DNA from 3 places in the Burkholderia latens genome. Region 3 is predicted to be linked to each of the others. Evidence: predicted binding sites of a transcription regulator. Region 3 holds the regulator's gene; each other region holds the start of a gene.
What was found. Region 3 encodes LexA, which represses DNA repair genes until DNA is damaged. Its sites were predicted from a motif close to ACTGTATNNNNATACAGT; they were not measured.

Region 1 (10,404 bases), on a different replicon from region 3:
ATCGGTTTCATCGAGTGCGTGCTGGTGACGGTCGTCAAACCGCTGCTCGCGAACGACCGGCTGCATGGGGCTGACGACGCCGAGCAGGGCGCCGCCGCTCCCGAGCGCCGCGAGCCGGCGCCCGCCGCGCGCTCGCTCGACGACGTGCTGCTGCGGCGCGTGGTCGACGCGTCGCCGGACGCGATCGTCGGCGTCGATGCGGCGCGACGGATCACCAGCTGGAATCCGGCCGCGCGGCGCATCTTCGGCATCGACGCCGCGTCGGTGGCCGGACGCGACGTCACGACGCTGATTGCACCGCGCTGGCTGCGGCTGCATCCGGTTCCGGCCTCGTTCGCACGCGCCCCCGCGACGACCGGCCCGCTCGACATTCTGTGCGTGCGTCACGACGGCACATGCTTTCGCGCGACCTTCGCGGCATCGCCGATCGTCGATGCGCAAGGTAACTGCACCGGCATGTCGATCACGCTGCGCGACGCGCACGAACGCCGCAGCGACGAACGGCGCGACCTGCGTTCGTTGCACGGCGCGCGCGACGCGCGCGTGCAGGCCGACGAATCGAACCGGATGAAGGACGAGCTGCTGGCCACCGTGTCGCACGAACTGCGCACGCCGCTGAACGTGATCTACGGCTGGGTCGAAGTGCTGCGCAGCGTCGAGGGCCAGAGTTTCGCGCACCAGGCGATCGACGCAATCGACCGCAGCGCGCGCTCGCTGTCGCGGATGGTCGGCGATCTGCTCGACGCGTCGTCGCTCGCGACAGGCCGGATGCGGCTCGAACGGGCGCCCGTCGATCTGGTGCGCATCGTATTCGACGCAGTGCGCGAACTCGCGGGCACGGCCGAGGCGAACGGCCTCGAGTTGTCGGCCGACTGCGCAATGCCCACTTGCGTGATCTCGGCGGACGGCGAGCGCATGCGCCAGGTGCTGTCGAACCTGCTGTCGAACGCGATCAAGTTTACGCCGGCAGGCGGTCGCATCACGGTGTCGCTGACCCGCGCCGGTGCGCGCGTGCGGCTGGCGGTCGCCGATACCGGGCAGGGCATTTCCCCGGAACGCCTGCCGCATTTGTTCGATACGTTCAACCGGCCGGAAGGCGCGTCCGCATCGCCGAAACGCGGGCTCGGCCTCGGCCTGTCGATCGTGCGCAACATCGCCCGGCTGCATGGCGGCGAGGTCGCGGCGACCAGCGACGGCGCCGGACGCGGCACGACCGTGACGGTCACGCTGCCGGCGGAGTTGAGCACGGACGATCCGACAGTCCAGCCGCGTCGGCCCGGCGGCGCATCGACCGCGGTCGCGCTCGACGGCCAGCGCGTGCTCGTGGTCGACGACGACGCGACTTCGCTCGCAAGTCTCGCGGCCGCGCTCGAAACGCTCGGTGCGCGGGTGTCTACCGCGCGCTCGGGTCACGACGCGCTCGACGCGATCGCGCGGCAGCATCCGAGCGTCGTGTTGTCCGATCTCGCGATGCCCGACGGCGACGGCTTCTGGCTGCTCGACCACATCCGCCAATTGCCGGACAGCGGCGGGCGCGTGCCCGTCGTCGCGGTGACTGCCCATGCGGGCTTGGCGGACCGAAACCGGGTGATGGCCGCCGGCTTCGATGCGTATCTGTGCAAACCGGTGGACGTGCCGACGCTCGCAAGCGTGATCGCGGACATATCGCCGGTCGACACGCCGCGAGACGACCGCCGACACTGACGTACGGCGGCCACTGTTCAACCACGGGAGGCGAGATGAAACGATCGGACAATACGCGGTGCGACGGCATCGGCGCACGTGCGGCGCGCATCATGCGCATGCGGCCGGTCGTGCCGATCGCGAGCATACTGTTGCTGTCGTGTGCGTGGATTGCGACGCCGCGCATCGCATCGGCTGACGAAAGCGTGCGCACGAAGCTCGCGAGCCAGGCGTCCGCCGTGGGCGGCCAGTTGCGCGATGCGACCCTCGCGTCCCGTATCCGCGCGGCGCTCGTCGCCGAGCGCGGGCTCGCCTCCGACGACATCGACGTGCAGGTGCACGGCCGCGTGGCCGAGCTGACGGGCAGCGTGCCCGACGAGCGGCAGCATGCGGCCGCGGTGCGCGTCGTTCACGACGTCGACGGCGTCAGCGGCGTGCGCGACAGGCTGCAGATTCGCCGGAAGTAACGTGATGCGCGGGCAAGCGTCGGGCCGGTTGGGCGTCGCGCGCCTTGCAGCCCTGCGCGGCACCGTGCAGGAGGGTTCGACATGGACACCATTATCGCGGGCCGCTTCTCGACACTCGAGCAGGCGGAGCGTTGCGCGGCGCAGCTGCGCGGCCACGTCATTCATCGGGACGACGTGAAAGTCTTCTTTCTGAACCCGCCCGGCCAGCATGCGTTGTTCTGGCTCGGCGGCGACGTTTATGCGGATTCGGCGGCGCGTCCCGGCGGCCTTGGCGCGCTCGAAGGCGTGGCCGTCGGCGCGATCGTCGGACTGATCGGCGCCGCGCTGCTGTATCTGGGCGGGCTCCATTCTCCGCTCGCATGGTTCGGCGTGCCGCTGGTCGGCGGCTACGTCGGCGCGTTGTGCGGCGCGCTCGGCAAGATGCGCGGCGACGCGCCGGAAGGGCATGGTGCGCTGAAAGCGTGCGAAAACGGCGTCGTACTCGCCGCGCACGTGACGCGCCGCACCGCGACGTTTGCGGAGCGCACGCTGCTCGCGGCCGGTGCATTATCGATCGAGCGCGTCGAAGGCGCGTGGAGCAAGGGCGCGTGGACGGATTTCTTCACGTCCGCGCATCGTCCGGCATGACACGCATGTTCATGGGGCGCGCAGCCGGACCGAATCGGCGCGCAGCGGATGACGTGCGCCAGGCACGGGGCGATTGGGACGCGTACCGTCCCGTCGTGCTCGCCGCCGCCGCATGCATGCTGGTATCGCGCATGGTCTCGCCAGTGCTCGGCGCAGCGATCGATGCGCCGGCGCCGCTCGCATCGTCGGTGCAAGTCGCACCGGGCGTGATTCGTCCCGGCGAGACGGCAGACGAAGCGGACATGGCGCGGCGGCCGACCGGCATCGATGCGGAATTCGTCGACAAGGCCGGCATCGTCGGCCAGACGCAATTGCGGGCGAGCCAGCTGGCCCTCGACCGGTCGTCGAATCCGGACGTGAAAGCGTTCGCGCGCAAGATGCTCGACGATCACGATCGCATGACCGCGGAGTTGCGCAAGCTCGGCGCGCGCAAGGGCTTGCCGGTGCAGGCGAAGATGCTCGTCGATCCGGCGGTGACGGCGTTGCGCGCCAGAACCGGGCACGCATTCGACATCGGATATGTCGCGATCGCGGGGCCGGCAGCGCACGAATCGGCGATCAAGCTGTACGAAGCCGAAGCGCGCGACGGCCGCGACCCGCAACTTCGCGCGTTCGCGGCCGCCGCGCTGCCTACCTTGAACGCGCACCTGAGCGCCGCGCGCGCGCTCGCGAAATCGGTCGACGCCGCGCACCGATCAGCGCCCCGCGCACAATGCGCGTATCAGCGCCGCGGGGCGTCGCTTTCGGGGCCGCCAGGCGAGGCCTCGTGCGGTGGCGCGTCGAGCGCCGTTTCGCCTTCCTCGATCAGCCAGTAGCGCGAAGCGCCGTAGTACGCGTGCACCGCTTCGGCCCAGCCCGGATCGGCCATTGCCGGCCAGTGGTCCTTGTCGAAGCCCGGCGCCGCGCGCACGCGCTCCGTCGGCACGGGCAGCACGAAGCAGCGGCGCTCGACGTCGAGCGTCAGCAGGCTCCACGGCACCGCGAGCAGCTTGTCGCCGATCCCGAGAAAGCCGCCCGACGACACGACCGCGTATGCGATCCGGCCGGCGCGCACGTCGAGCATGATGTTCGTGACCTTGCCGATGTCGTCGCCGTCGATCGTCAGCACGCGATCGTCTTCGAGCGTGCCGGCGGCCATCACGTCCGGGCCGGGGCCGCCGGACGAGCGGCCGGTGTCGCCGACGATGCGCGACGGGGTGTCCGTTGTCATCGATTGCCTCCTGGTCGAAGCGGCGCGGCGCACGAGCCGTGCACGGCGCGGGTGAGAGAACGGGCGATCATCGGCGCCGCGGCAGCGACACGTCTTCGAGCGTGTTCGCGAGTTCGTCGCGGGCGGGGCCGCCGGCGCGGGTTGCGATGTCGCCGAGCGACAGCATGCCGACGATCCGGTGCTGCGCATCGAGTACGGGCATCCGGTGCAATTGCACGTCGGCCATGCGTTTCTGGACGTCGCCGACGCCGTCGTCCTCGACGCACCACTGGACGGGGGCGGACGCGACGGCCTTCACAGGCGTGTCGGGCGAGTGCCCGTGCGACAGCGCGCGCACCGCGAGGTCGCGGTCCGTGACGATCGCGACGAGTTCGTTGCCGTCGCAGACCGGCAGCACGCCGATGTCGAAACGCTGCATCAATGCGGCCGCATGGCGAATCGTGTCGGTGGGCGCGACGCACACCACGTCGCGCGACATGATCTCGTTGACGCGATACATGAACGCCTCCTTCGTGAGCGAGACGATCCGGTAGCAGGACGCGTGCCGCGCCCGATCGGCATGCGTCGCGCGTGCGCTGCGCCGCCACGGAGAAATTTGCCAGCCGGGTTGTACATCTTCCACGGCGGCAGCCGTGGCGGGGCCGCACGCGTCGGTCAGTGGCCGACCCCCGTCATCACGACGATCGCGAATACCAGCGCGCTCTCGATCGCGGCAAGCGCCGCGACGCCGGCGGCGCCACTCACTTCGTGCCACGCGCGTTCCATGCGTTTCATCAGTTCACTCCGGTTGTGCCGGCCCGGCGCGGCGCTGCCGCGCGTGCAGAGCCGGGTGCCGCCGTCAGCCGTGATCGCGGGGCGGTGGTGGGGCGTCGGGCTTGCGCGGGGCGCGTTCGCCGGACGGCTTGGCGGGGTCGATTCGCGTCGCGCCGCCGACGGCGGGCGTATCGCTGGCCGGGAACGTTTCCTCGAGCCCTTCGTCGATGCGCTCTTCCGTCTTGTCGTCGGACGGTTTGTGCGACGCGGCGAAGAGGCCGGGTCCGGCGGCCGGTAACACGGCATCGCGGCGGCCGGGTGCGTGAGCGGTCATGATCGAACCTCCTTACACGTTGAGAGGGCGCAAGCCCCGTACCCATGATCCCGCCGGCGTCACGCGTATAGCGTCCCCCCGGCCGGACGCTCCAGGATAGCCGGCATTTATTGACACATGAGCCGACCGGGCCCGCGAGTGACCGCGCAGCGGCGTGCGGCCCGATCCCATTCGGACTTGCTGTCCGCCTAGCGCCGAAGGCCGGACGATGTCGCTCGCAACGGCGGCCTGCCCGGCGCGACGGTCCGCCAAGCGGCGCGAGCGGGCACGCCGATTGCGTACGGTCGCCGCGCCAATCGACACGCGCGAGCCGCCGCGCAGGAGCGACATGAATACCCAATCGATGCTGCACCGTCCCGAACCGATACCCGACGTCGATCCCGACCCGGCGCTGCCCGAGCACGACGATCCGGTCGATCCGCCCGTGCCATCGGGTCCGCCGTACGGCGATCCGCCGTCACAGCCGCAACCGATGCGGATGCCGGGAGGACGCAGCGAACCGCGGCCGGCCGCGCGATCACTGAAAGGAGGACCATCATGGACATTCACGTGCAATCGCCGGACAAGCGCGCGATCGCCCAGGTGCTGGGCCGCTATTTCGAATCGCGTTCGTTGCGCTACCACATCGAGGAACTGCCCGGCGGGGTGCTCCATATCGGCTTTCGCGCAAGCGGGCGGCCGGTTGCGGTCACCGTGTCGTTCGACGACTCCGCGTACGACACCTACACGCACTGGGACGCGAGCCAGAAGCAGCTCGCGCTCGGGCGGCTCGCCGACGGCTTTTCGCGGATGATGGCGAGCCGCAGCCCCGCCGCGCTCGCCGGCGACTATCACGTCGAGCGTTTCTGATTCGGCAATCTTCCCCCCGGCGCCAGCCGGACACCGGCAAAGTGCCCGTTCCAGACGGGCGCTTTGCGGCTTCACGCGCGTCGCGTAGGATATTCACTTATTCAGCGTACGCTACGTTCACGCCGTCGACTGCCTGCCGGCGGAGCCGGACAGACGCGGCGCGTTTTTCTTCAGGCGCCTTTGCGCAACCGACGGAGACCATCTTGATGACCGTTGCTCGCCCGTTGCTGTCAGCCGGTGCTCGCCGCTTCGTTACGGGCCTGTCGGCCTTCGCCGCACTCGCGGCCGCCGGCGCACGCGATGCGTCGGCCCAGACGCCTTCGCCGCTCGGCGAATGGCAGTATTCGGCGGGCGTTCCGCTGCAGAAGCTGTTCAACCCGACGGTGCCGACCTGGCAGGTCAGCGTCGGCGCCGCGATGACGCTGCAGCCGCGTTACGCGGGTTCCGACCGCTACCGCGTGATGGGCGGCCCGAACCTCGACGTCCGCTATCGCGACCTGTTCTTTCTGTCGACGGGCGACGGACTCGGCGCGAACGTGCTGCGCGGGCCGAACTGGCGCGTGAGCCTGTCCGTCGGCTACGACCTGGGACGCCGCTCGGCCGACGATCTCGACCACCTGAACGGCCTCGACAACATCAACGCGGCCCCGGTGATGAAGCTTGCGGCCGATTACGTGATCTCGAAGGATTTCCCGTTGGTGCTGCGCGCGGACGTGCGGCGCAGCATCGGCGGCTCGAACGGCTGGGTCGGCGATTTTTCCGCATACATGCCGATGCCGGGCAGCAACGAGCACTTCTTCTGGTTTGCGGGGCCGACGGTGTCGTTCGCCGACTCGCGCTACATGAACGGCTGGTTCGGCGTGAATCCGGGCGCGTCCGCGCGTTCCGGGCTGCCGGCCTATTCGGCGAGCGCGGGGATGAAGTCGTTTGGCGCGGGCGTGACGATGGTCTGGTTCGTCAACAAGCACTGGTTCCTGACGGTGGACGGAGCTGTGGAGCAACTCGTCGGCCGTGCACGGCGCAGCCCGATCACGCAGCAGTCGACGAACGGCGTGTTCGACATGTCGGTCAATTACCAGTTCTGAGCCTCTGAGCCGGGCTGATCCTGCCCGGGACGAAGCCGGGGGCTTGCCCGCGGTGCTGGCGCGTGCGGCGTTGTTCTTCACATTTGATATGATTCGAACCTGTACAAACGTACAGTGATCGATTCCCGTGACGCCTGCATCGCCGACGCCCCCGGCGTTTTACTACCTGACCAATTTCGAACGCGCGCTGGCCTGGCTCGGCGAGCGCTACGACGACCTGCTCGACGCGCACGAACACGCGTTTCTCGCGCAGTTCGCGCAGTTGCCGAAAGCGTCGCGCGCGCTGTTCGTGCGGATGCTGATGCGCACCGGCTCCGACTTCCGCGCGAGCAAGCTCGTGTACGACGAAATCGGCTGCACGCTCGACGCGGCCGCGCCGCTCGTCGCACTGGGCTGGGTCGATCCGGCGCCCGCGCTTACGCTCGACGAACTGTTTGCGCTGTCGACCAAGGCCGATCTGCTGAAGGTGTTCCCGTCGCTCGCCGCGCATGCAGGCGAGCGCAAGCTCGACTGGCTCGAGCGATTGCGGCCCGGGCACACCGACGCGCAGCCGCTCGACGCATGGTGCGAGCACGCGGGCGATCGCGTGCTGCGCGTGACCGTTGGCCCGCTGTGCGAGCGCCTGCGGCTGATGTTCTTCGGCAATCTGCACCAGGACTGGAGCGAGTTCGTGCTCGCCGATCTCGGCGTGTTCCAGTATGAAAGCGTGCCGATCGCGCCGTCGTCGCGCGCGTTCCAGCATCGCGACGACGTCGATGCGTATCTCGCGCTGCACGCGTGCCGCGAAGCACTCGACGCGTGGCCCGACGAGCTGCCGTTCGACGGCCTGCTGCACGCGATCGACGCGGTCGGCTGCGCGCAGCCGTGGCTGGCGACGCGCCGCGCGAAGTTGCTGTTTACGCTCGGGCAGGCCTGCGAACGGCGCGCCGACTGGAGCACCGCGCTCGACGCCTATGCGCGCAGCGCGTGGCCGGGCAGCCGGCATCGGCGCATTCGCGTGCTCGAGCGCTGCGGGCGCGACGACGACGCGCTGGCGCTGGCGCTCGACGCGCGCGGCGCGTTCGAGAGCGACGAAGAGCGCCAGCGCATCGAGCGGATGCTGCCGCGCCTGCAGCGCCGCGTCGGGCAGCCGGTCGAGCGGACGGCCGCCGTGCCGGGCGCGCCTCGCGAAACGCTCGTGCTGGCGCGCCCCGAAGCGTTCGTGAGCGTCGAATTCGCGGTGCGCGACCATCTCGCGCTGCCCGATGCGCCGGTGCATTACGTCGAGAACACGCTGATCAATTCGCTGTTCGGACTGCTGTGCTGGGAGCCCGTGTTCGCGGCCGTGCCCGGTGCGTTCTTCCACCCGTTCCAGCGCGGGCCGGCCGATCTGCACGCACCCGATTTCGCGCTGCGCCGCGGCGATGCGTTTGCCGCATGCTTTGCGCAACTCGATTCGGGCGCGTACCGCGACACGATCCGCCGCCACTACGCGACGAAGGCGGGGCTGCAGTCGCCGTTCGTATTCTGGGGCGTGCTGACTGACGAGTTGCTCGACCAGGCGCTCGCGTGCCTGCCGCCCGAGCATCTGCGGCTGTGGTTCACGCGCCTGCTTGCGGACATTCGCAGCAACCGTTCGGGGCTGCCCGACCTGGTCCGGTTCTGGCCTGGCGAGCGGCGCTACGAGCTGATCGAGGTAAAAGGGCCCGGCGACCGGCTGCAGGACAACCAGACACGCTGGCTCGCGTACTGCATCGCGCACGGGATGCCGGTGCGTGTCGTCGATGTCGAATGGGCGGCGGGTGCCGGCGTGGAGCCGGCCGAAGCGGCGGGGCTGTCGGCATGAGCTATGTCGTCGCGGTGCGGGCGATGTGCGAGTTCACCGCGCGGCGCGGCGATCTCGACCTGCGCTTCACGCCCGCGCCGACCGCGCTCGAAGGCATCGCCGGACATGGCGCAGTCACGTCGAAACGCGGCGCGCGCTACGAAACCGAAATCGCGCTGACCGGCACCTGGGGCACGCTCACGGTGCGCGGGCGCGCGGATGGCTACGACCCGGTCGCGAACCGTGTCGAGGAAATCAAGACCTACCGCGGCAGCCTCGATGCGATGCCGGCCAACCATCGCGCGCTGCACTGGGCGCAGGCGAAGGTCTATGCGCACCTCATGTGCGCCGCCCGCGGTCTCGCGGAAATCGACGTCGCGCTCGTGTATTTCGACATCGTGTCCGAACGCGAGACCGTGCTGACGGAAACGCTGAGCGCAAGCGCGCTTGCCGAGTTTTTCGCCGAGCAGTGCGCGTGCTTCGTCGGCTGGGCCGAGCGCGAGACCGCGCACCGAGCGGCGCGCGATGCGGCGCTGCGTGCGCTGACGTTTCCGCACGGACAGTTCCGCAGCGGGCAGCGCGAACTGGCCGTGTCCGTCTATCGGGCCGCGCGCGACGAACGCTGCCTGATGGCGCAGGCGCCGACCGGCATCGGCAAGACCCTCGGCACGGTGTTCCCGTTGCTGAAGGCGTGCGGCGAGGGCGAGCTCGATCGCGTGTTCTTTTTGACCGCGAAGACGCCCGGCCGCGCGCTCGCACTCGACGCGGCGGCGACGCTCGGCGCGGGCACGCCGGCGCTGCCGCTGCGCGTGCTCGAACTCGTCGCGCGCGACAAGGCGTGCGAGCATCCGGACCGCGCGTGTCACGGCGAGTCTTGCCCGCTCGCGCAAGGCTTCTACGACCGGCTGCCGGCCGCGCGCGATGCGGCGATCGGTGCAGGGCTGCTCGATCGCGGCACCGTGCGCCCGGCGGCGCTCGCGCACGACGTCTGCCCGTATTACCTCGCGCAGGAACTCGCCCGGTGGTCGGACATGGTGATCGGCGACTACAACTATTACTACGACGGCAGCGCGATGCTGCACACGCTCGCGCAGCAGAACCAGTGGCGCGTCGGCGTGCTCGTCGACGAAGCGCACAACCTGCTCGATCGCGCGCGCAAGATGTACAGCGCGTCGCTCGACCCGTTCGCGTTCGCGGCCGCGCGGGACGCGGCGCCCGCGGCGCTGCGCAAGGCGTTCGACCGGCTCGCACGGGCGTGGGGGGCGCTCAATCGCGCGCAGGCCGAGCGTTACGCCGCGTATCCTGACATCCCCGGGCCGATCGTCTCGGCGGTTCAGCACCTCGTCGCGACGATTGGCGAACATCTCGCCGACGCCCCGCGCGCGAACGACGATGCGCTGCTGCGCTTCCATTTCGATGCGATCCAGTTCGGCATGCTTGCCGACGCGTTCGACAGCGCGTCCATCTTCGACGCGACGCTGCACGGCGAACCGCTGCCGCGCCAGCCGGCGCTCGACGGCGTCGTGCCGGCCGGCCGCCGGCGACGCATCCAGTCGACGCTGTGCGTGCGCAACGTGATCCCGGCCGGGTTT
Region 2 (10,404 bases), 1.3 Mb from region 3:
ATGTGCCTCCGCGTGTCGGACGACGATCTCGGACCGTCGAAAGTGAACGCATTATATAACCACCATAATACCAGTCAACGAACTGGTATTAGCTGGAGCAAAATCGCGGGAAGCCTTGTCCGGCAAGCGTTTTAGCAAACGAAAAGCCTTTGTTTACAATGCGATGCGGGATAGGGATTTACCCGGATTGGTATGCAAGGGGACAGTTCCGGCGGCGCATCCGGCCGCTTGAAAGGGACGAAATCGACACCTGAATAGAACCAGTTCGCGTAACTGGTATGCATCGTCGGCCGGGCGCCCGGAAAGCGTCCGGCGCGCGTCACGTCAGTGAAACTCGCGGCTCGACGTGCGCAGGCCGCCGAGCAGCGGCGTCAGGTCCTCGAAATGCTGCGCGACGAGGTGCCTCACGTCGCTGACGACTTGCCACACGCCCGATGCTGCGAGCAGCCGCGAATCGAGCGTTTCGCGGCGCTGCCGCGCGAGCAGTTCGGGCCGCACGATCACGTTTACGCAGCCCGTTTCGTCCTCGAGCGTCATGAACATCACGCCCTTCGCGGTGCCCGGCATCTGTCGCGCGATCACGAGCCCGCACGCGCGTGCGAGGCGGCCGTCGGGGCGGTCGCGCAGCTCTGCCGCGGACGACAATCGCTGCGCACGCAACGCGGGCCGCAGCAGCGCGACCGGATGGCGGTTCAGCGTGAGGCCGGTGGCGTGATAGTCGGCGAGGATGTCGTCGGCTTCGGATGGCGCGTCGAGCGCGGGCTGCTCCGCCTCGTCGATCGGCGCGGCGGCGAGCAGGTCGCGCTCGGGCGCCGCGGCGACGGCCCGCCACAATGCATCGCGGCGATGGCCGGCGAGCGTCGCGAGCGCGTTCGCGGCGGCGAGCGCTTCGAGATCGCGCCGTTCGAGCTGCGCGCGGCGCGCGAGCGCATCGACGTTCTCGAACGGGCCGGCCGCGCGCGCGGCCTCGATGCGCCGTGCGGCGGCCTCGCCGAGACCGCGCACGAGCGACAGGCCGAGCCGCACCGCGGGCTGGCCGTGCGGCGGCGGCTGGCCGGGCAGCGCTTCGAGCGACGCCTCCCAGCCGCTGCGCGTGACGTCGGCCGGGAACACCTTCACGCCGTGGCGTTTCGCGTCCTGTACGAGTTGCGCGGGCGCGTAGAACCCCATCGGCTGGCTGTTCAGCAGCGCGGCGACGAAGATCGCCGGTTCGTGGCATTTAAGCCAGCTGCTCGCGTACGCGAGTTTCGCGAAGCTGGCCGCATGACTCTCGGGAAAACCGTATTCGCCGAAGCCCTTGATCTGCTCGAAGATCTGCTCGGCGAACTCGCGCGTGTAGTTGCGCTCGAGCATCCCGCTGATGATCTTGTCGTGATACTTCTCGAGGTTGCCCTTGCGCTTCCACGCGGCCATCGCGCGGCGCAGGTCATCCGCTTCACCGGGTGTGAAACCCGCGGCGACGATCGCGATCTGCATCACCTGCTCCTGGAAGATCGGCACGCCGAGCGTGCGCTCGAGCACTTCCTTGAGCGCGTCGCTCGGATACGTGATCTCACCCTCCTCTTCACCGGCCACGATCCTGCGCCGCTTCAGGTACGGATGCACCGCGCCGCCCTGAATCGGGCCGGGCCGCACGATCGATACCTGGACGACAAGATCGTAGTAATTGCGCGGCTTCAGCCGCGGCAGCATCGACATCTGCGCACGCGATTCGATCTGGAATACGCCGACCGTATCGGCGCGGCAGATCATGTCGTAGGTTGCTTTGTCATCCTGCGGAATGTGTTTCAGCGTGAACGGTTCGCCGTTCTTCTCCGGCCCGCGCCACGTGGTGCGCAGGTCGAACGCGCGATGCAGCGCCGACAGCATGCCGAGCGCGAGCACGTCGACCTTCATCAGCCCGAGCGCCTCGAGATCGTCCTTGTCCCACTGGATCACGCGCCGCCCGTCCATCGCCGCGTTCTCGACCGGCACGAGCCGCGTGAGCTTGCCGCGGCTGATCACGAAGCCCCCCGAGTGCTGCGACAGGTGACGCGGAAAGTTGAGCAAGCGCGCGGCGAGTTCCGCCCACGTGCGGATCAGCGGCGTGTGCGGGTCGAGCCCGGTCGACGAGAATTGCTGCAGCAGATCGCGGCTGCCGTCGAACCAGCGATGCCCCTTCGCGACGCGATCGACCAGCATCGGATCGACGCCGAGCGCCTTGCCGGTTTCGCGCAGCACGCCGCGCGGACGATACGTCGATACCGCGGCCGCGAGCGCGGCGCGATCCTTGCCGTATTTTTCGTAGATATGCTGGATCACTTCTTCCCGGCGCTGATGCTCGAAGTCGACGTCGATGTCGGGCGGCTCGCCGCGCTTTTCGCTGATGAAGCGCTCGAACAGCATCGTGCTCTGGTCGGGATCGACCTCGGTGATACCGAGGCAATAGCAGACGACCGAGTTCGCGGCCGAGCCGCGGCCCTGGCACAGGATGTTCTGGCTGCGTGCGTATTTGACGATGTCATAGACGGTCAGGAAGAACGGTTCGTAGCTCAGTTTTGCAATCAGCTCGAGTTCATGGCGGATCAGCTTTTCGACCTTCTCCGGAATGCCCTGCGGATAACGCGCGGCCGCGCCCGCCCGCGTTTCCTGTTCCAGGTAGCTCGTCGGTGTGTGGCCGTCGGGCACGATTTCGTCGGGATACTCGTAGCGCAACGAATCGAGTTCGAAATCGCACGCGTCGAGCATCGCGCACGTCTCGGCGATCTCGGCCGGCGCGAACAACTTCGCGATCCGCCCGCGCGAACGCAGATGCTGCTCCGCATTCGGCGCAAGCGCATACCCGCATTCGGAAACCGGCATACCGACGCGAATCGCCGTCATCACGTCCTGCAGCGGCTTGCATGAGCGCACATGCATCGTCACGTCGCCGAGCGCGACGACGCGCACACCGCGACGCTCGCCGGCGTCGCGGATCTCTTCGCGCTGCGCACCGTCGAGCGCGCGCTGCAACTGCACGAGCCCGAGCCGCGCACGCTCGCCGAACGTTGCGCGAAACCATGCGACCTGTGCATCGAGCACGTCCGCCCGCACCGGATACGTCGGCACGAGAATCGCGAAGCAGTCGGGCATGCCGCGCAAATGGGCGAACTGGGCCGGCGGCGCCGACAGCATCCGCGACGTCAGCGTATAAGTGCCCTTCGGCGACGCCATGCGCCGCCACGAAATCAGCTCGGAAAGGTTGCCGTACCCTTCGCGGTTCTGCGCGAGCAACACGAACCCGAACGCGCCGGGGCCCGGATCGTGGCCGGGTGCGGCTTCATCCGGCGTGACCTCGAAATACGAACCGATGACGAGCGGCAATCCTTTCGCCTTCGCGGCAACATGCATGCGCGGCGCGCCGGCGAGCGAGCATTCGTCGGTGATCGCGATCCCGCGATAGCCGAGTTCCGCCGCCCGCTCGACCAGTTCTTCCGCATGCGACGCGCCATGCAGGAACGAAAAGTTCGAACGGCAGAACAACTCCGCGTAATCGGGCAGCAGACTGAATTGCGCAACCATCTTCGTTCACCCGAACAGCCCGTGCAGGAACCAGTGCGGTTCGGACTCGCTCCCCGCTCGCTCCCTGAACACCCAATAGCACGCACCGGCTTCGTCCTGCGCGACGTGGTAATCGCGGGCAGCGAGCTGACCGTCGAACCACCCGGCCTCGATCCGCTCCGTCGACGACATCATCCGCAGCGGCGTATGAAATACCGGCCGCTCGCCGCGCATCAGCAGCGGCAACGGCTCGGCCAACAGCCACGCGGGGCGCGGCGGCGCGGCCGGCAGCCCGCCGGCCGGCTTGCCTGCCTGCGCATCGAGCGGCAGCCAGCGGTTCGCGGCCTCCGGCCGGTAATCGGCGACGGGCGCCGCGCGCAGCACGTTGTCCGCGCCGAGCCGAGCGACCAGCAGTTCGAGCAAGCGCTCGCGCGTCTCTTTCGTGCCGCCCGGCTCGGGAAACAGATCGTCGGCCGGCGGCGCGACCGATTCGACGCGCGTGGCCTTCAGCCGCACCGCGATTACCGCGGCCGGCAACTCGACGCGCGCGAGCCGCTCGCCGAGCAGCCGCATGAAGTGCGCTTCGTCGCGCACCGGAGCCGCGAACGCAAGCTCGAGCGGCGTCGGCGGCACGGCCTGGCGGCCGCGCTCGTGCTCGAGATCGAACGTCATCGCGGCAAGCGACAGCTGCCGCGCGGCAAGCCACCCGCAGAGCTGCACGACGAGCCGCCGCGCGGCGAACAGCACGGCTTCCGCGTATTCGACGCGCTCCGGCAACTCGAGCCGTACGTCGAACACGGGCGGCACCGCCATCCATGCGAGCGGCTCGACCGCATCGCCGTACGCGCGATCGAGCGCGGCGAGCAGCGCCGGACCGCAGCGGCGCTGCAGCCCCGCGCGCGGCAGGCCTCGCAGATCGGCGAGCGTGCGGCAGCCGAGGCCGTCGAACCAGCCTGCATACGGACGCGCATCGGGCAGCAGCACGCACGGCAACCGGTCGAGCGTGCGGACGAGCGAAGCCGGCGCAGCCACGCGGCGCCGGATGCGCGCCCGCGCCGACGTGCGTGCGAGCAGCCACGCGCCGCGCCCGGTCGGCGCGGCGGACAGGCGTGCCGCATAGCCGAGCGCCGCGAGTGTTGCCCGCACCTGGCGGCACAGCGCCGGCAGCCCGCCGAACAGGCGCAGGCTCGGGCCGACGTCGACGATCAGCGTCGCTTCGTCGTCGAGCGCGACGCACGGCGAGAAGCGCAGCAACGCGAGCGCGACCGCGCGCAGTGCATCGGCCTCGCGGGCGGGATCGCGTTCGACGAGCCGCGTGTCGGGCGCGAGCGTCAGCACGCCGCCGCGCTTCATGCCCGCACGCACGCCCTGCCGGCGCGCAGCCGCATCGGCGATCAGCACGACGCCCTGCTCGAGCACCGCACAGCCGGCCTCGCCGGCCGCTGCGTCAGACGGCGGCGCGGCGCACACGTCGAGCGGCAGGCGCGGCAGATGGATGCCGAGCAAGACGCGCATAGCGGCTCTCCACGATGGGCGACGGCAAATCGAGCTCGAGCGGCTCGCTGCGCGCGGGCCCGCGACGCTTGACGATGTCGAGCGACACGCCGCCCGGCACCGGGTGCAGCGCGACGCGCAGCACGGCCGGCGACGGCTGCCGCGCGGCCGACAGCGGGCGCAGCATCACGAACAGCGTATCGCCGGTGCGCGCGGCCGCGAGATGCAGGCGCCGCAGCGCATCGGGCCGCGCGTCCTGCCAGAGCAACAGCGCGCCGCAGCAGCCCGCCTTGAGCGCCTGCTCGGCGGCCCACAAGGCATCCGTGCGGCTGCCGGCGCGCAGCCACAGCAGCGCATCGGACGGCACGCCGAGGCTGGCGAGCGCGGCCGCATGCGGTGCGTGCGGCGGCGCGACGAGCGCAAGCGGACGCCGCGCGCTGACGGTGCGCGCAAGCGCGGGCGCGAGCAGCCGCATCTCGCCGCAGCCAGGTTGCGCGGCCAGCAGTTCGACGAGCCCGCCGACGGGCCACCCGCCACCCGGCAGCTCGGCGGACAGCGGCGCGAAGCCCGTGTCGATCGTGCGCGGGCCGCCGCGCGCGAGCTGCGAGCCTCGCCACAGAGAGGGATGAAGGGATTCGGGGGAAATGGAGGATGCGAGCATGACGCCACCCACAACTGTATGGATATACAGTATATGGCAATGCGCTCGTGCCGCACAGTACTGGGACGAAACCGGCTTTTCGTCAGACTAGAGAGAGCCGGAAAGGAGGCGCCTGCGTCCGGTTACGGTACACCGCGCCTGCCGCGCCCGCCTCGGGCAGGGCGAACGCCCCGCGAGCGCCCACCGCCATCGTCCGGCGTCGAAAACACCGGCGAACCGGCCCGCACGGGCGCGCGACGCAAGCCAACCGCCACGGCGGCACGCACCCCGCATCCCGTGCCGGCGGCCCGCTTCCCGCCCGTTACCCGAGCAGCAACGCGTCGTCGTCGAGCTGCTCGTGCCGCACCTTCTCGAACATGTGCAGCAGATCGGGCACGTCGAGCCCGCGGCGTGCATCGCCCGACACGTCGAGCACGACCTGGCCCTGGTGCAGCATCACCGTGCGGTCGCCGTAATCGAGCGCCTGCCGCATGCTGTGCGTGACCATCATCGTCGTCAGCTTGCTTTCGTTGACGATGCGCGCGGTCAGTTCCAGCACGAACGCCGCCGTCTTCGGGTCGAGCGCGGCCGTATGCTCGTCGAGCAGCAGGATCCGCGACGGCCGCAGCGACGCCATCAGCAGGCTCACCGCCTGCCGCTGGCCGCCCGACAGCAGCCCGATCCGGTCGGTGAGCCGGTTTTCCAGCCCAAGGTTCAACAGCCGCAGCTTGTCGCGAAACAGCTCGCGCGACGGCCGGTCGAGCGCCGCGCGAAAGCCGCGCCGCGCACCGCGCGCCATCGCGAGCGCCATGTTCTCCTCGATCGTCAGCGCCTCGCAGGTGCCGGCCATCGGATCCTGGAACACGCGCGCGACGAGCGGCGCGCGGTCCCACGCCGGCTGGCGCGTGACGTCGATGCCGTCGATCGCGATGCGCCCCGAATCGACGCGCTGGTCGCCGCTGACCGCATTGAGGAAGGTCGACTTGCCGGCGCCGTTCGAGCCAATCACCGCGACGAACTGGCCGTCGGGAATCTCGAGCGACAGCCCGCGCAGCGCACGCGTCTCGATCGGCGTGCCGGGATTGAACGTGAGTTTGAGGTCTTGTGCGGACAGCATGTCATGCCCCTCCGTTCTTGCGCGCGAACAGCTTCTTGCGCGTCGCCGGCAGCACCAGCGCGATCGTGACGAGCGCGGCCGTCACGAGGTTCAGGTCCTGCGCCTTCAGGCCGATGAATTCGCTGTTCAGCGCCAGCGCGATGAAGAAGCGGTAGACGATCGCGCCGAGCACGACGGCGAGCGTCGTCAGCACGAGCCGGCGCGCGGGCAGCAGCGTCTCGCCGATGATCACGGCGGCCAGCCCGATCACGATCGTGCCGATCCCCATCGAGATGTCCGCACCGCCCTGCGTCTGCGCGAACAACGCGCCTGCGAGCGCGACGAGCGCATTCGACAGCGCCATCCCGGCGAGCGTCGCCCGCCCCGTCGCGATGCCTTGCGCGCGCGCCATCCGCGGGTTCGCGCCAGTCGCACGCATCGCGAGGCCGAGCTGCGACGAGAAGAACCAGTCGAGGCCGAGCTTCGCGACCACGACGACGATCGCGAGCAGCGCCGGGCGCAGCACGTAGTCGGGCATCCAGTCCGGCTGCAGTACGGTAAAGACGGTCGGCTCGGTGATGAGCGGCACGTTCGGCCGGCCCATGATCCGCAGGTTCACCGAGTAGAGCGCGATCATCATCAGGATGCTGGCGAGCAGGTCCATGATCTTCAGCCGCACGTTGAGCCAGCCGGTGACGAAGCCCGCCAGCGCGCCGGCAACGATCGCGATCACGGTCGACGTGAACGGGTCGTGGCCGGCAGAGATCAGCGTTGCGGCGACGGCGCCGCCGAGCGGAAAGCTGCCGTCGACCGTGAGATCGGGGAAGTTGAGGATGCGGAACGAAATCAGCACCCCGAGGGCGACGAGGCTGAAGATCAGGCCGATCTCCAGCGCGCCCAGAAACGAGAACAGAGACATGATGGGGAAATCCTGTTGCTTGCCGGCCGGACGTGTACGGCCGGGCATGTATGGCCGGCAAAACGGACGGGCGGCCCGGGTAAGAGCCGCCCGTCCGGCGGTTTCGTTCAGGCCCGGATCGGGCCGGCCGCGCGCGGCGATCGCCGGCCGCGGCTTACTTGATGACCGTCTTCGCTTCCTTCACGAGGTCCGGCGACAGCGTGACGCCCTGCTTCGCGGCCGCGCCCGTGTTCACGAACAGCTCGAGGTTGCTGCTCGTCTCCGACGCGATCGCGCCCGGCTTCTCGCCCTTCAGGATGCGCGCGACGACCTTGCCGGTCTGCCGGCCGAGGTCGCCGTAGTTGATGCCGAGCGCCGCGATGCCGCCGCGCTTCACGCTGTCGGTGTCGCCGGCGACGAGCGGAATCTTCGCCTCGTTCGCGACCTTCACGAGCGCTTCGTACGCGGACACGACGTTGTTGTCGGTATTCGTATAGATCACGTCGACCTTGCCGATCAGGCTCTTCGCGGCCGGGCCGATGTCGACGGTGCGCGGCGCGGCCGCTTCCTTCAGCGTCATCCCCTGCTTCGCGAGGATCTCCTTGAGCTCCTTCACGACGACGACCGAGTTCGCCTCGCCCGGGTTGTACACCATGCCGACCGTCTTTGCCTTCGGCACGACGCGCTTGATCAGCGCGACCTGGCGGTCGAGCGGCAGCTTGTCGGACACGCCGGTCACGTTGGCGCCCGACGGACCCCAGCCCTTCACGAGCTGCGCCGCGACCGGATCGGTCACACCCGAATACACGACCGGCACGCTCTTGGTCGACGCGACGACCGCCTGCGCGGCCGGCGTCGCAATCGCGACGATTACGTCCGGCTGGTCGCCGACGAACTTGCGCGCGATCTGCGCAGCCGTGCCCGTGTTGCCCTGCGCGCTCTGGTATTCCCACTTGAGCTTGTCGTCGCCGTAGCCTTCGGCCTTCAGTTCCGCGCGCACGCCGTCGCGGATCGCATCGAGCGCCGGGTGATCGACGATCGACAGCACCTTGACGGTCTGCGCGTGCGCGGCGCCCGCCAGCGCGAGCGCAGCGACGCCGGCCGTGATCGAACGGATCGCGAAAGTCTTGAAACGCTTCATGGGTGAGTCTCCCCCGTATTTGTGTCGGTTCTGGATGATGGATTCCCGCCGCCGTCATGCAGGTGCCGAGCGCGCGTAGCCGGGTGACGGCGGAGGCGGCAGCGGCCCCGCGCGGGCCCCGGGAAGGCGCGCGGCGGCGAACGCACGAGGATACCATTTCCGCAGACCACCGCCTGACTGAACGCTTTCGCGCCCAGCACGGCCGCCGCGTGCGGGCGCGCCCGCACAATCCGCCGAAAGCCCGGCCGGCAGCCCTTTGCAGCCCGCTTCGATGCAACGCGCCAGCCGCCCGCGCCGCTTTACGCTATGCTGTCGGCCGACCCAGTCCATGCCATCGGAGGGCGTATGAAACGGGGGTTCCGTGCGGTTGCCGAGGCGGTTGCCGCGCTGACGCTGGCGCTGCCGGGCGCGGCGCTCGCGCTGACCGACGGCAACGCGCAATACGACGACTGCATGCTGGGCGCGCTGCGCGAGAGCCGCAACGGCGTGGCCGCGCAGCTGATCCAGCGCTCGTGCGACGCGCTGTACCGCAACAACGCGATGCTGCTGCCGCGCGAGCGACGCTTTCACGAGTGCGTCGTGCAATCGCTGCCGGGTGTGCGCGACAACTATGCGATCCAGCAGATCATGGCGATCTGCTCGCGGCGCGGCGAGATGTGAGCGCGCGCTGAACGCCGGACACGGCAATGAAAAAGGGCCTGCGCGATGCAGGCCCTTTCGTTTCAGCGGTCGGACAACGGTGCGGCGTTCAGAACGACGCGACCATCGAGCCCTTGAACTGCTTCTTGATGAATTCCTTCACTTCCGGCGACTGGTACGCCTTGACCAGCTTCTTCACCCACGGCTGATCCTTGTCCTTCGCGCGCACGGCGATCAGGTTCGCGTACGGGCTCGTCAGCGATTCGAGCGCGATCGCATCCTTGGTCGGCTGCAGGTTCGCGGCGAGCGCGTAGTTCGTGTTGATCACGGCCGCGTCGACGTCCGACAGCACGCGCGGCAGTTGCGCGGCGTCGAGCTCGGAAATCTTCAGCTTCTTCGGGTTCTCGGCGATGTCGAGCACCGTCGCATTGTTGCCGCCGGTGCCCGCGCCCGCCTTCAGCTTGATCACGCCTTGCGTCTGAAGCAGCAGCAGCGCGCGGTTCTCGTTCGACGGATCGTTCGGCACCGCGAGCTTCGCGCCTTGCGGCAGATCCTTCAGCGACTTGAACTTCTTCGAGTACACGCCGATCGGCGAAATGTAGGTGAGGCCCGCGCTGACGATCTTGTAGCCGCGCTGTTTCACCTGGCTGTCGAGGTACGGCTGGTGCTGGAAGCTGTTCGCGTCGAGGTCGCCCGCGTCGAGCGCCGCGTTCGGCTGCACGTAGTCGTTGAACTCGATGACCTTCACGTTCAGGCCTTCCTTCTCCTTCGCGACCTTCTGCACGACCTGCCACACTTCCGCATCCGGGCCGGCGACCGTGCCGACCTTGATCACCTTGTCGTCGGCGTGCGCGCCCGCCGACAGCGTCAGCGCTGCGCCGGTGGCCAGCACGGAAAATACCTTCAGGAGACTGCGACGCTTCATCTGTTTCTCGCTTTCTTGCTAACTGAAAAATGGGGCGCGATACGGGTATGCC
Region 3 (10,404 bases):
GCGCTCGTCGGCCATACGGGATGCGGCAAGACGCGACTGTTGAACGCGCTGCGCGACGAAGGCGCGCAGACGCTCGATCTCGAGGCGCTCGCGTGCCATCGCGGCTCGCTGCTCGGCGCACTGCCGGGCGTGCCGCAGCCTACGCAGAAGTCGTTCGACTCGGGTCTCGTGAAGACGCTCGAACGTTTCGACCCCGCGTGGCCGGTATTCGTCGAATCGGAAAGCCGCAAGATCGGGCTTATCCAGTTGCCGCTCGCGCTGCTGGACGCGTTTCGCGCGGGGCCGTGGGTGCAGGTCGAGGCCGCGCATGACGAGCGCATCGCATTCCTGCTCGACGATTACGCGAACCTGTTCGACGAGCCGGCCGCGTTCAAGGCGCAGCTTGACCGGCTGATCGGCCTGCACAGCCGGGAAGAGGTCGCGCGCTGGAACGCGATGATCGACGCGAACGCGCGCGCCGAACTGTTTCGCACGCTGATCGACAAGCATTACGATCCCGCGTACGCACGCACCAACCGTTCGTCGTACGGCAACCCGAACCGCGTGCTCACGTTCGCGTTCCGGCCGAGTGCGGCCGACGGGCGGCAGCAGGCGCGCGCGCTGCTCGACGCACTGGAGCAGGCCGGGCTGCCGGCGCTGCCCGCCGCGGGCGCGCATGCCGGATCCGATACCGACAAAAACCAACCGACCACCACACGATGACGACCACACGCACTCAACCCAGTCCGGCACTCGGCTGGATGACCTTCCTGCTGATCGCGGTCGCGGGGCTTTTCTACGTGAAATGGTTCCCGTACTACAACAAGGCGTTCGTTGCCGCCGAGCACCACTCGATCGGTCAGTCGATCCTGATGGGCACGTCGGCAAGCGCGCCCGAACCGTCGCTGAAGGCGGCGCTCGACTATGCATGGGCATACGGCAAGGCGATCTGGCAGGCGATGGTACTCGGCCTGCTTCTCGGCTCGGCGGTGCAGGCGCTGCTGCCCGCGCACTGGGTCGCGCGCGTGCTGGGTCGCAGCGGTTTCGGCAGCGTCGCGGCGGGCGGCCTGCTGTCGCTGCCGGGCATGATGTGCACGTGCTGCGCGGCGCCGGTCGTCGCGGGATTGCGCGCGCGGCACGCGTCGCCCGGCGGCGCGGTCGCGTTCTGGCTCGGCAACACGGTGTTGAATCCGGCAGCGCTGGTGTTCATGGGTTTCGTGCTCGGCTGGCACTGGAGCGTGTTGCGGCTCGTGCTCGGCATCGCGATGGTGTTCGGGATCGGCTATCTGCTGAACCGGATCGCCCGCCCCGAGGACCGCAGCATCGACGATGCACAGCTCGCGGCGCTGGCGGCCGAACAGGCTGCCGCGGGCAACCCGTTCGTGCGCTGGGTCAAGCTGCTTGCGCGGATGGCCGTGCGGCTCGTGCCCGAGTACATCGTGCTCGTGCTGCTGCTGGGCGCGGCGCGCGCGTGGCTGTTTCCGCACATCGGCCCGGACATCGGCAACCATCTCGGCTGGATCATCGCATTCGCGGTCGCGGGCACGTTGTTCGTGATCCCGACGGCCGGCGAGGTGCCGATCATCCAGGCCATGCTGTCGCTCGGCATGGGCGTCGGCCCGGCTGCTGCGCTGCTGCTGACGCTGCCGCCGATCAGCGTGTCGTCGCTCGCGATGCTCGCGCGCTCGTTCAAGCCTTACATGCTGGCGATCGTGACGGGCCTCGTCGTCGTATTCGGGATCGCGAGCGGGCTGCTCGCGATCGCGTTCGGGTTCTGACGGCCGCGCGCGACGGGCACGCGAGCGGGGCGATGCGGTCGGACGCATCCGGGTTCGCATCGCCGGTCGGCCGGCCAGGCACGACAGACGCGGCTGGCCGCAAACGAGCCGGCATGACAGCCGCCGTCCGCCACGCCGCTTGCGCCTGCCGTGCGACCGTCGTATTCATCCGGCACCGCCGCTTCGAGCGTGCGGCGCCCTTTACAAGAAGCAAACAGGAAAACGCATGACCCAACCGAAGATTCATCCTCGACTCGAAAAGGCGCTGACGCGCGGCGATCTCGCGATCCGCCAGGCCAATTCCGCGCGGGCGACTGCCGTGCTGAACGCACTCGGCACGATGATCATCGAAGCGTCGGCCACGATCGGCGTCGAGGCGAGCATCGACATTCCGCAAGGCGATCGCATTTACGATCCGGTAAACGGCCTGTGGCCGCAGAAGATGCTGGTGTCGTTCGACGGCCCGGTCGACGAAGCCGATCCGGAAGAACTGCGCGCGGTTTATCTGGTCGCCGACGACCCGGGTACGCAGTTTCGCGTCGAATGGCATCGCGCGGACGGCAAACTCGGCCGCCACGAAGGCGGGCCGCTCGCGACCGTCGCGTTCCTGACCGACGTGGAGATCCCGTGGAGCGATGACGACGAATAACGTCGTCATGATTGCTTCGTATCGAGCCGGCGCAACGCGCGCCGGCTGTCAGCGCATCATTCGCCGCCGGAACAGCCACGCGGACACCACGAAACCGCCAACCGCATAGCCTGCGAGAACCGCGAGGTGCATGCCGACGTCGGCCGCCGGCCGGCCGAGCATCGCGGGCCGGATCAATTCGACCGCGTTCGCGAGCGGCAGCACGTGCGCCGCGTGCTGCGCGATCGGCGGCAACTGCGCGATCGGGAAGAATACGCCTGACAGCAGCAGCATCGGCGTCAGCACGAGCGTCTGATAGAACATGAAGAAGTCGTAGGACGGTGCGAGCGCGGTGACGATCATTGCGGTGCTCGCGAACGCGAGGCCGGCCAGCGCGATCACGGGCAGGGCCGCGAGCATCGACGGAAACCGCGCATAGCCGAGCAGGCCGGCAACCAGCATGATCGCGACGCCCGACAACAGCGCCTTGCTCGCACCCCAGACGATTTCTCCGAGCACGATGTCGCCGAGCGCGAGCGGCGTATGCATGATCGCCTCCCAGGTCCGCTGCACGTGCATCCGCGAGAAGCCCGAATACATCGATTCGAAGCTCGCGGACATCATCACGCTCGACCCGACCGTGCCGGCCGCGAGAAATGCGATATACGACACGCCGTCGACGTGGCCGAGCATCAGGCCGAGCCCGAATCCCAGCCCGAACAGATAGATCATCGGATCGGCGAGATTGCCGAACATCGACGCAAGCGCGAGCTTGCGCCACACGAGATAGTTGCGCCGCCACACCGCGATCCAGTTCGTGGCATTCGCGGGCAGCGCAATCGCGAAGCGCGATTCGCGCGGCGGGGCTAACGGCGCGGCAGTGGAATAGTTGCGTACGTCCATCATCGATCAGTCCTGCATGTCGCGGCCCGTGAGCCGCAGGAACACGTCTTCAAGATTCGCCGGACGATGCAGATAGCGCAAGCCCGTGCGGCCCTTGAGCCGCGCACTGAGCGGCTCGGGATCCGTCACGTAGCAGAACAGCGTCTCGCCGCTGATTTCGGTGTGTTTCGCGAACGGCGACAGCTCGTCGCGCAGCGTGCCCGGATCCGGTCCGTAGACTTCGATAACGTCGCACCCGATTTCCGATTCGATCAGCGCGTGCGGCGCGCCTTCGGCGATTTTGCGACCGTCCTCGATCACGCACAGCCGGTCGCACAGCCGCTCGGCTTCCTCCATGAAATGCGTGGTGATCAGGATCGTCTTGCCGCGCGCGAGCAGCGAGCGCAACCGCTCCCACATCAGATGCCGCGCCTGCGGATCGAGACCGGTCGTCGGCTCGTCGAGCACGAGCACGTCCGGGTCGTTCACGAGCGCGCGTGCGAGCGTCAGCCGCCGCTTCATCCCGCCCGACAGCTCGCCGACCTTCGCATCGGCCTTGTTTTCCAGTTTCGCGAATTCGAGCAGCGGCTGCACGAGCCCGCGTGCAGCCGCTGCGGACAGTCCGAAATAGCGGCTGAATACGAGCAGGTTCTCGCGGACCGTGAAGTCAGGATCGAGGTTGTCGAACTGCGGGACGACGCCGACGCGGCGGCGCGCATGCCGCGCACGCGACGGAACCGGTTCGCCGCACAGTGAAATCGCGCCGGCATCGGGGTACGCAAGGCCAAGCAGCATCTTCAGCGTCGTGGTCTTGCCGGCGCCATTCGGCCCGAGCAGGCCGTAGCATTCGCCAGCCTGCACGTGGAAGGACAGGCCGTTGACGACGAGCTTGTCGCCATAGCGCTTTTCGACGTTCCGGAAATCGATCGGTGCAACGGACATGGGCGGGTTTGTCGTTGTAAGCGGGCGCGTATCGCGGCCGGCCGGGCCGGCTTGCCGGCGTGCGAACGGATCGCGCGCATGCGTGTCACACGCGCATGGCCGACGCGACCGTGCATCGGCGGCACGAATGGGCCATTTTAGTGCATCGGTTGCATCCGATCACGGCATGTCCGCGCAGCGCGGTGCATGCACGCGCCGATCATGCACCGCATCATCGCCGACCCGCCCCGCGTGGCGAATCAGCGTTTTCCATCCCTTGCGTCCGCAATTGCGGCGCACCATGATGAGTGCATAGCGCACGTAGTCGCGATAGGGAGGTTTCATGGCTAGCTACAACAAGATTCTGCTCTGCTACGACGGCACACTCGAAGGGCGCAAGGCACTGCGGTGCGGAGCCAATCTCGCGCTGGATCTAAAGGCGGAAACGCATTTGCTGTCGGTTGTCGACATGCGTTCCAGCATCGCGCAAAGTGCCGGGCTGCTCACCGACGTCGCGTGCGGCCGCTTCGAAGAAACCGCGCGCGAGATCCTGCAGGAAGGCGTGAACTGGCTGCGCGAGCGCGGCGTTCAGGCGGAAGGGCATTTCGCGTTCGGCTATCCGATCGACGAAATTGCGAATCTCGCGACGGAAATCAACGCCGATCTCGTCGTCGTCGGCCACCGGTGCCGCAGCGGCTTGTCGAGATGGTGGATGGGCTCGGGCAACACGCAACTGCTGGATCGCGTGAATTGCAGCATTCTCGTCGCGTGTTCTTCGGCGGAAGAGCAAAAGGCCGAGATCGCGCGCGAGCGCGAAGCGGCGATCGCGAGCGGCACTTAACACCGCACCCGATATCGCGAGCGCGTGACCGGGCGCGGTGTGCCGCCATTCATGCCGGTTTCGCGCCGCGCTGCGTTGGCGGCATCTCATCCGCTCGAAGCACGCTCACGCGTGCAGGTCGATCGCGGACAGCTTCCAGGAAAACAGCCCGACGCGGTGGAAGATCGCTGCATAGCGCGTGCCGTCGGCGCTGCGCTGGTAGGTCACGACGAATTCATCGATATTCCGATAGCCCGCACTCGTTTGCTGCGGATGGCCTGCGTCGCTGGGTCGGGCCGGTGCGGGCGCTGCCGCAGGCGGGGCCGGCGCAGTCGTAATCGTGCTACTGCCGGGTTGCGGCACGCTGGCGGCGGTGCCTGGGGCCGCAGGCACTGCCGCTGGTGGTGCTGCTGCGTTGCCACGCGTGCCGTCTGGCGCAGCGTCCGACCAATCGGGCGGCCTTTCGCCGGGATTGCCGCGCGGCGGGATCCCGCTCATCAGCGCCGCTACGCCTTCCGGTGTCGCATACGCATCGACCAACGGGCCGATCAATGCAGACCCGATCAGCGCGCCGATCACCGCGAACGGGTTGTCCTTCTTCACTGCATCGATCCGGCGCATCAATTCTTCCGTGACTTGCTGTTTCAAGCTGATGCGCAGCGACGGGAAATCGACGTATTCACTGACCGCTTGCGCATCGCGCGCGTCGACCGCCGATTTCAGGCGACCGAGTGCGATATACGGGGAAGCGTACGCGTAGCCGATCGCCGCGAATACGGCGACGGCCAACACGACGATCAGCAGAGGTTTGAGCCGCAACGTGCGGCCCGTTGCTCCAGTCACGATGCCTCCGGGTGGACGGGTTCCGCTATCAGAGACCGCCGTGCGTGGCCGATCGTTCCTCGGCGATGCAGCGATCGATCATCCGGCACACGGCATCGATCGTGCCCACCATGATCAGGCGCGACCGGCCGTGATAGACGCGCACCGGCGCCCGGCGCGCCGGTTCCGCGTGATTGAGGCCGGCATTCAGCGAGACGCGCGCGAAGGCGGGAAGCGCTGACGGCAGCAGCGACGCCTGCCGTTCAACTGCGACTTCTTGGCTCACCACGGGCGCCGCGGCGGACAGCGGCGCGCAGGGCGTGCGGCCGCGCAGATGACGCAGGCGGCCGAATTGACGGAAAGGCAGCAGACGGGAAAGGCGTTCCATGGTGTTCTCCTCAGCGAGACCGATTGTCAGAGTTCGCCCGAGCGGATCAGCCCGACGGCGATGCCTTCCAGCGCGAACTCCGCGCTGCCGGCCTTGACGAAGATGTTTTCGTAATCCGGGTTCTCCGCGATCAGCTCGATGCCGCCGGGGCGGCGCATCAGGCGCTTGACCGTGACGTCGTCGCCAAGACGCGCAACGATGATCTGGCCATCCTTCGCTTCGGTGCGCTTCTGCACCGCGAGGAGGTCGCCATCGAGAATGCCGGCGTCGCGCATCGACAGCCCGCGGACCTTCAGCAGGTAGTCGGGCTTGCTCGTGAACAGCGCCGGATCGCACGCGTAATGCTGCGAGATGTGCTCCTGCGCGAGGATCGGGCTACCGGCTGCGACCCGGCCGACCAGCGGCAGCGACAGTTGCATCAGGCCGGCGTGCGGCAGCGTGAACTGATGCGGGACGTCGTCGACGCCGAGCAGCCGGATGCCGCGCGACGCGCCGGCCGCGAGCTCGATCACGCCCTTGCGCGCCAACGCACGCAGGTGCTCCTCGGCCGCGTTCGGCGAACTGAAGCCGAGCTCGGCGGCGATCTCGGCGCGCGTGGGTGGAAAACCGGAGCGCTCGATCGCGCGGCGAATCAAGTCGAACACTTGCTGCTGACGGGCGGTGAGTTTGGTCATGGCTGAACTGTATGGATAGACAGTGAGCTGTATTTTTATACAGTACTTCGCGAATTTCAAGTGTTACTTGAGGTTCGCCGCGATCGCGCCGGTTCCGGCGTCATTTTGTGCCGCCCTGACGCCGGTTCGTCTGCCGCAACCGTCCGCCCAGTCTGCGTTAGCACTTTTGAGTATTAAAAAATGAAGAACGATTATTTTTAATCATGTAACCCGTTCGATAGACTGGCCCGACATCGCAACATCGACAACACTGGAGAACCAAGGATGGCGAAGCGCAATACGGGGCTGGTGGGCGGAGCGGGCCGCCTGATCGCAACACTCGCGCTGGGGGCGGCGGCGGCGCTGGGCGTCGCGACCCACGCGCAGGCCGATACGACCTTCCTGAACGTGTCGTACGACCCGACGCGCGAGCTGTACCAGGATTTCAACCAGGCGTTCGGCAAGGAGTGGAAGGCGAAGACGGGCGAGACGGTCAACTTCAAACAGTCGCACGGCGGCTCGGGCGCACAGGCGCGCTCGGTGCTGGACGGCCTGCAGGCCGACGTCGTCACGCTGGCGCTCGCGTACGACATCGACGCGATCGCCAACAAGGGCCTCGTCAACAAGGACTGGCAAAAGCGCCTGCCGGACAACGCGTCGCCGTACACGTCGACGATCGTATTCCTGGTGCGCAAGGGCAATCCGAAGGGGATCAAGGACTGGGACGACCTGACCAAGCCCGGCATCTCGATTGTCACGCCGAACCCGAAGACCTCCGGCGGCGCGCGCTGGAACTATCTGGCCGCGTGGGCGTATGCGGTGCACAAGCCGGGCGGCAACGAGCAGAGCGCGAAGGAATTCGTGACGAAGCTGTACAAGAACGCCGGCGTGCTCGATTCGGGCGCGCGCGGCGCGACGACGAGCTTCGTGCAGCGCGGAATCGGCGATGTGCTGATCGCGTGGGAAAACGAGGCGTTCCTGTCGATCAAGGAATTCGGCACCGACAAGTTCGAGATCGTCGTGCCGTCGGTGAGCATCCTGGCCGAGCCGCCCGTCGCGGTGGTCGACAAGGTGGTCGACAAGAAGGGCACGCGCAAGCTGGCCGAGGCGTACCTGAATTTCCTGTACAGCCCGCAAGGCCAGGAGATCGCGGCGCGCAACTACTACCGTCCGCGCGCGAAGAACGTGCCGGCGGAACTGACGAAGCAGTTCCCCAAGCTGAAGCTGTACACGGTCGACGACACGTTCGGCGGCTGGACGAATGCGCAGAAGACGCATTTCGCGGACGGCGGCGTGTTCGATTCGATCTACAAGCCGCAGTAACGCACGCAACACCATAACGACAGCGGCGCGCCACGACAGCGCGCAGCATCCCCGGCGGGCCGCCGGCGCGAGAGAGCATTCTTCGCGCCGGCGTTTGCGTCGGGCCCATGAGCAGCATCGCCCCAGCAAGAGCATCCGATGACGACGTACACCTTTCGCAAGCCGAGCGCGCTGCCCGGTTTCGGCGTGACGCTCGGCATCACGGTGGCTTATTTGAGCCTCGTGGTGCTGATCCCGCTCGCCGCCACATTCCTGAAAACCGCGACGCTGTCGTGGGGCCAGTTCGTGACCGCCGTCACGTCGCCGCGCGTGCTCGCGTCGTACCGGCTGACGTTTTCGGCCGCACTCGGCGGCGCACTGATCAACGCCGTGTTCGGCTTTCTCGTCGCGTGGGTGCTGGTCCGCTACACGTTCCCGTTCAAGCGCGTCGTCGACGCGATCGTCGACCTGCCGTTCGCGCTGCCGACGTCGGTCGCCGGCATCTCGCTCGCAGCCGTCTATGCGACGAACGGCTGGGTCGGCCAGTATCTCGCGCCGTTCGGCATCAAGATCGCGTTTACGCCGGTCGGCGTCCTGGTCGCGCTGACCTTCATCGGGCTGCCGTTCGTCGTGCGCACGGTGCAGCCGGTGCTCGAGGATTTCGAGCGCGAGCAGGAAGAGGCCGCCGCATGCCTGGGCGCGTCGCGCTGGCTGACGTTTCGCCGCGTCGTGCTGCCCGCGGTGCTGCCGGCGCTGCTCACGGGCTTCGCGCTCGCGTTCGCGCGTGCGCTCGGCGAATACGGGTCGGTGATCTTCATCGCCGGCAACGTGCCGATGAAGTCCGAGATCACGTCGCTGCTGATCATCACGAAGCTCGAGCAGTACGACTACGCAGGCGCGACCGCGCTGGCCGTCGTGATGCTGGTCGTGTCGTTCCTGATGCTGCTGCTGATCAACACGCTGCAGTGGTATCTGCAGCGCCGCACGAGCAAGGGCGCGAGCGGCCCCGCGCCCGCAACCGCCACCGCGGCCGGTACGGCGGCCGCCGCCGGAGGCCAGCGATGAGCCGGGAGTCCACTGTCGTGCTGAACAATCCGTCCGCCGCGCGTGCGCGCGCCGCCAAACAGCTCGATCCCGTCAGCGAGCCGCGTGCGGTGCGCTGGCTGCTGATCGGCATCGCGCTGGCGTTCCTCGCGTTCTTTCTCGTGGTGCCGCTCGCCGCGGTGTTCTTCGAGGCGCTGCGCAAGGGCGTCGGCTTCTATCTCGAATCGCTCGCCGATCCCGACGCGTGGTCGGCGATCAAGCTGACGCTGACCGTCGCCGCGATCGCGGTGCCGCTGAATCTCGTGTTCGGCGTGTGTGCATCGTGGGCGATCGCGAAGTTCGAGTTCCGCGGCAAGGCGCTCCTGACGACGCTGATCGATCTGCCGTTCTCGGTGTCGCCAGTGATCTCGGGGCTCGTCTACGTGCTGCTGTTCGGCGCGCAGGGCTGGCTCGGCCCGTGGCTGCAGGATCACGACGTGCAGATCATCTTCGCAGTGCCGGGCATCGTGCTCGCGACGATCTTCGTCACGTTCCCGTTCGTCGCGCGGGAGCTGATTCCGCTGATGCAGGCGCAGGGCACCGACGAGGAAGAGGCCGCGCGCGTGCTCGGTGCGTCGGGCTGGCAGATCTTCCGGCGCGTGACGCTGCCGAACGTGAGATGGGGGCTGCTGTACGGCGTGATCCTGTGCAACGCGCGTGCGATGGGCGAGTTCGGCGCGGTGTCGGTCGTATCCGGTCACATCCGCGGCGTCACCGACACGATGCCGTTGCACGTCGAGATCCTGTACAACGAATACAACTTCGCGGCCGCGTTCGCAGTGGCGTCGGTGCTGGCGTTGCTCGCGCTCGTCACGCTCGCGCTGAAGCTGCTCGCCGAGCGCCATCTCGCCGCCGAACTGGCCGGCGCGCGCGATGACGTTCCCGCTCATGCCGGCCCCGCCGCCGCCATTTCGTCGAAATCGTAAAGAGGCAACCAGAATGGGTATCACTGTCCGTCATCTTCAGAAGCGCTTCGGCGATTTCACCGCGCTCGACAACGTGTCGCTCGACTTCCCGCCCGGCGAGCTCGTCGCGCTGCTCGGACCGTCCGGCTGCGGCAAGACCACGCTGCTGCGCGTGATCGCGGGCCTCGAGCACGCGGACGCCGGCCAGGTCGTGCTGCAGGGGCTCGACGTCGCATCGGTCGG

Region 1: the regulator LexA is predicted to act here: its motif matches at 7,107-7,124, upstream of WK25_RS24280 (VRR-NUC domain-containing protein).
Region 2: the regulator LexA is predicted to act here: its motif matches at 5,688-5,705, upstream of imuA (translesion DNA synthesis-associated protein ImuA).

The regions. Positions count from the first base shown of each region.
Region 1 is NZ_CP013438.1:1,095,732-1,106,135, forward strand. It holds gene WK25_RS24235 (hybrid sensor histidine kinase/response regulator) at 1-1,704, shown strand, start outside; gene WK25_RS24240 (BON domain-containing protein) at 1,740-2,150, shown strand; gene WK25_RS24245 (hypothetical protein) at 2,232-2,777, shown strand; partial or broken gene WK25_RS24250 (DUF4142 domain-containing protein) at 2,894-3,466, shown strand; gene WK25_RS24255 (PRC-barrel domain-containing protein) at 3,499-3,987, opposite strand; gene WK25_RS24260 (CBS domain-containing protein) at 4,055-4,486, opposite strand; gene WK25_RS24265 (hypothetical protein) at 4,826-5,074, opposite strand; gene WK25_RS24270 (hypothetical protein) at 5,612-5,923, shown strand; gene WK25_RS24275 (MipA/OmpV family protein) at 6,130-7,008, shown strand; gene WK25_RS24280 (VRR-NUC domain-containing protein) at 7,136-8,833, shown strand; gene WK25_RS24285 (ATP-dependent DNA helicase) at 8,830-10,404, shown strand, end outside.
Region 2 is NZ_CP013435.1:2,940,703-2,951,106, forward strand. It holds gene WK25_RS13640 (GntR family transcriptional regulator) at 1-2, opposite strand, end outside; gene WK25_RS13645 (error-prone DNA polymerase) at 325-3,540, opposite strand; gene WK25_RS13650 (Y-family DNA polymerase) at 3,547-5,034, opposite strand; gene imuA (translesion DNA synthesis-associated protein ImuA) at 4,967-5,674, opposite strand; gene WK25_RS13660 (ABC transporter ATP-binding protein) at 5,976-6,770, opposite strand; gene WK25_RS13665 (ABC transporter permease) at 6,772-7,668, opposite strand; gene WK25_RS13670 (ABC transporter substrate-binding protein) at 7,823-8,788, opposite strand; gene WK25_RS13675 (VF_A0006 family four-cysteine protein) at 9,134-9,448, shown strand; gene WK25_RS13680 (MetQ/NlpA family ABC transporter substrate-binding protein) at 9,537-10,352, opposite strand.
Region 3 is NZ_CP013435.1:1,663,329-1,673,732, forward strand. It holds gene mnmH (tRNA 2-selenouridine(34) synthase MnmH) at 1-702, shown strand, start outside; gene WK25_RS07855 (permease) at 699-1,757, shown strand; gene WK25_RS07860 (hypothetical protein) at 1,984-2,406, shown strand; gene WK25_RS07865 (ABC transporter permease) at 2,455-3,288, opposite strand; gene nodI (nodulation factor ABC transporter ATP-binding protein NodI) at 3,295-4,209, opposite strand; gene WK25_RS31175 (hypothetical protein) at 4,369-4,533, opposite strand; gene WK25_RS07875 (universal stress protein) at 4,532-5,029, shown strand; gene WK25_RS07880 (DUF2939 domain-containing protein) at 5,135-5,851, opposite strand; gene WK25_RS07885 (hypothetical protein) at 5,880-6,218, opposite strand; gene lexA (transcriptional repressor LexA) at 6,245-6,892, opposite strand; gene WK25_RS07895 (sulfate ABC transporter substrate-binding protein) at 7,157-8,194, shown strand; gene cysT (sulfate ABC transporter permease subunit CysT) at 8,333-9,238, shown strand; gene cysW (sulfate ABC transporter permease subunit CysW) at 9,235-10,182, shown strand; gene WK25_RS07910 (sulfate/molybdate ABC transporter ATP-binding protein) at 10,196-10,404, shown strand, end outside.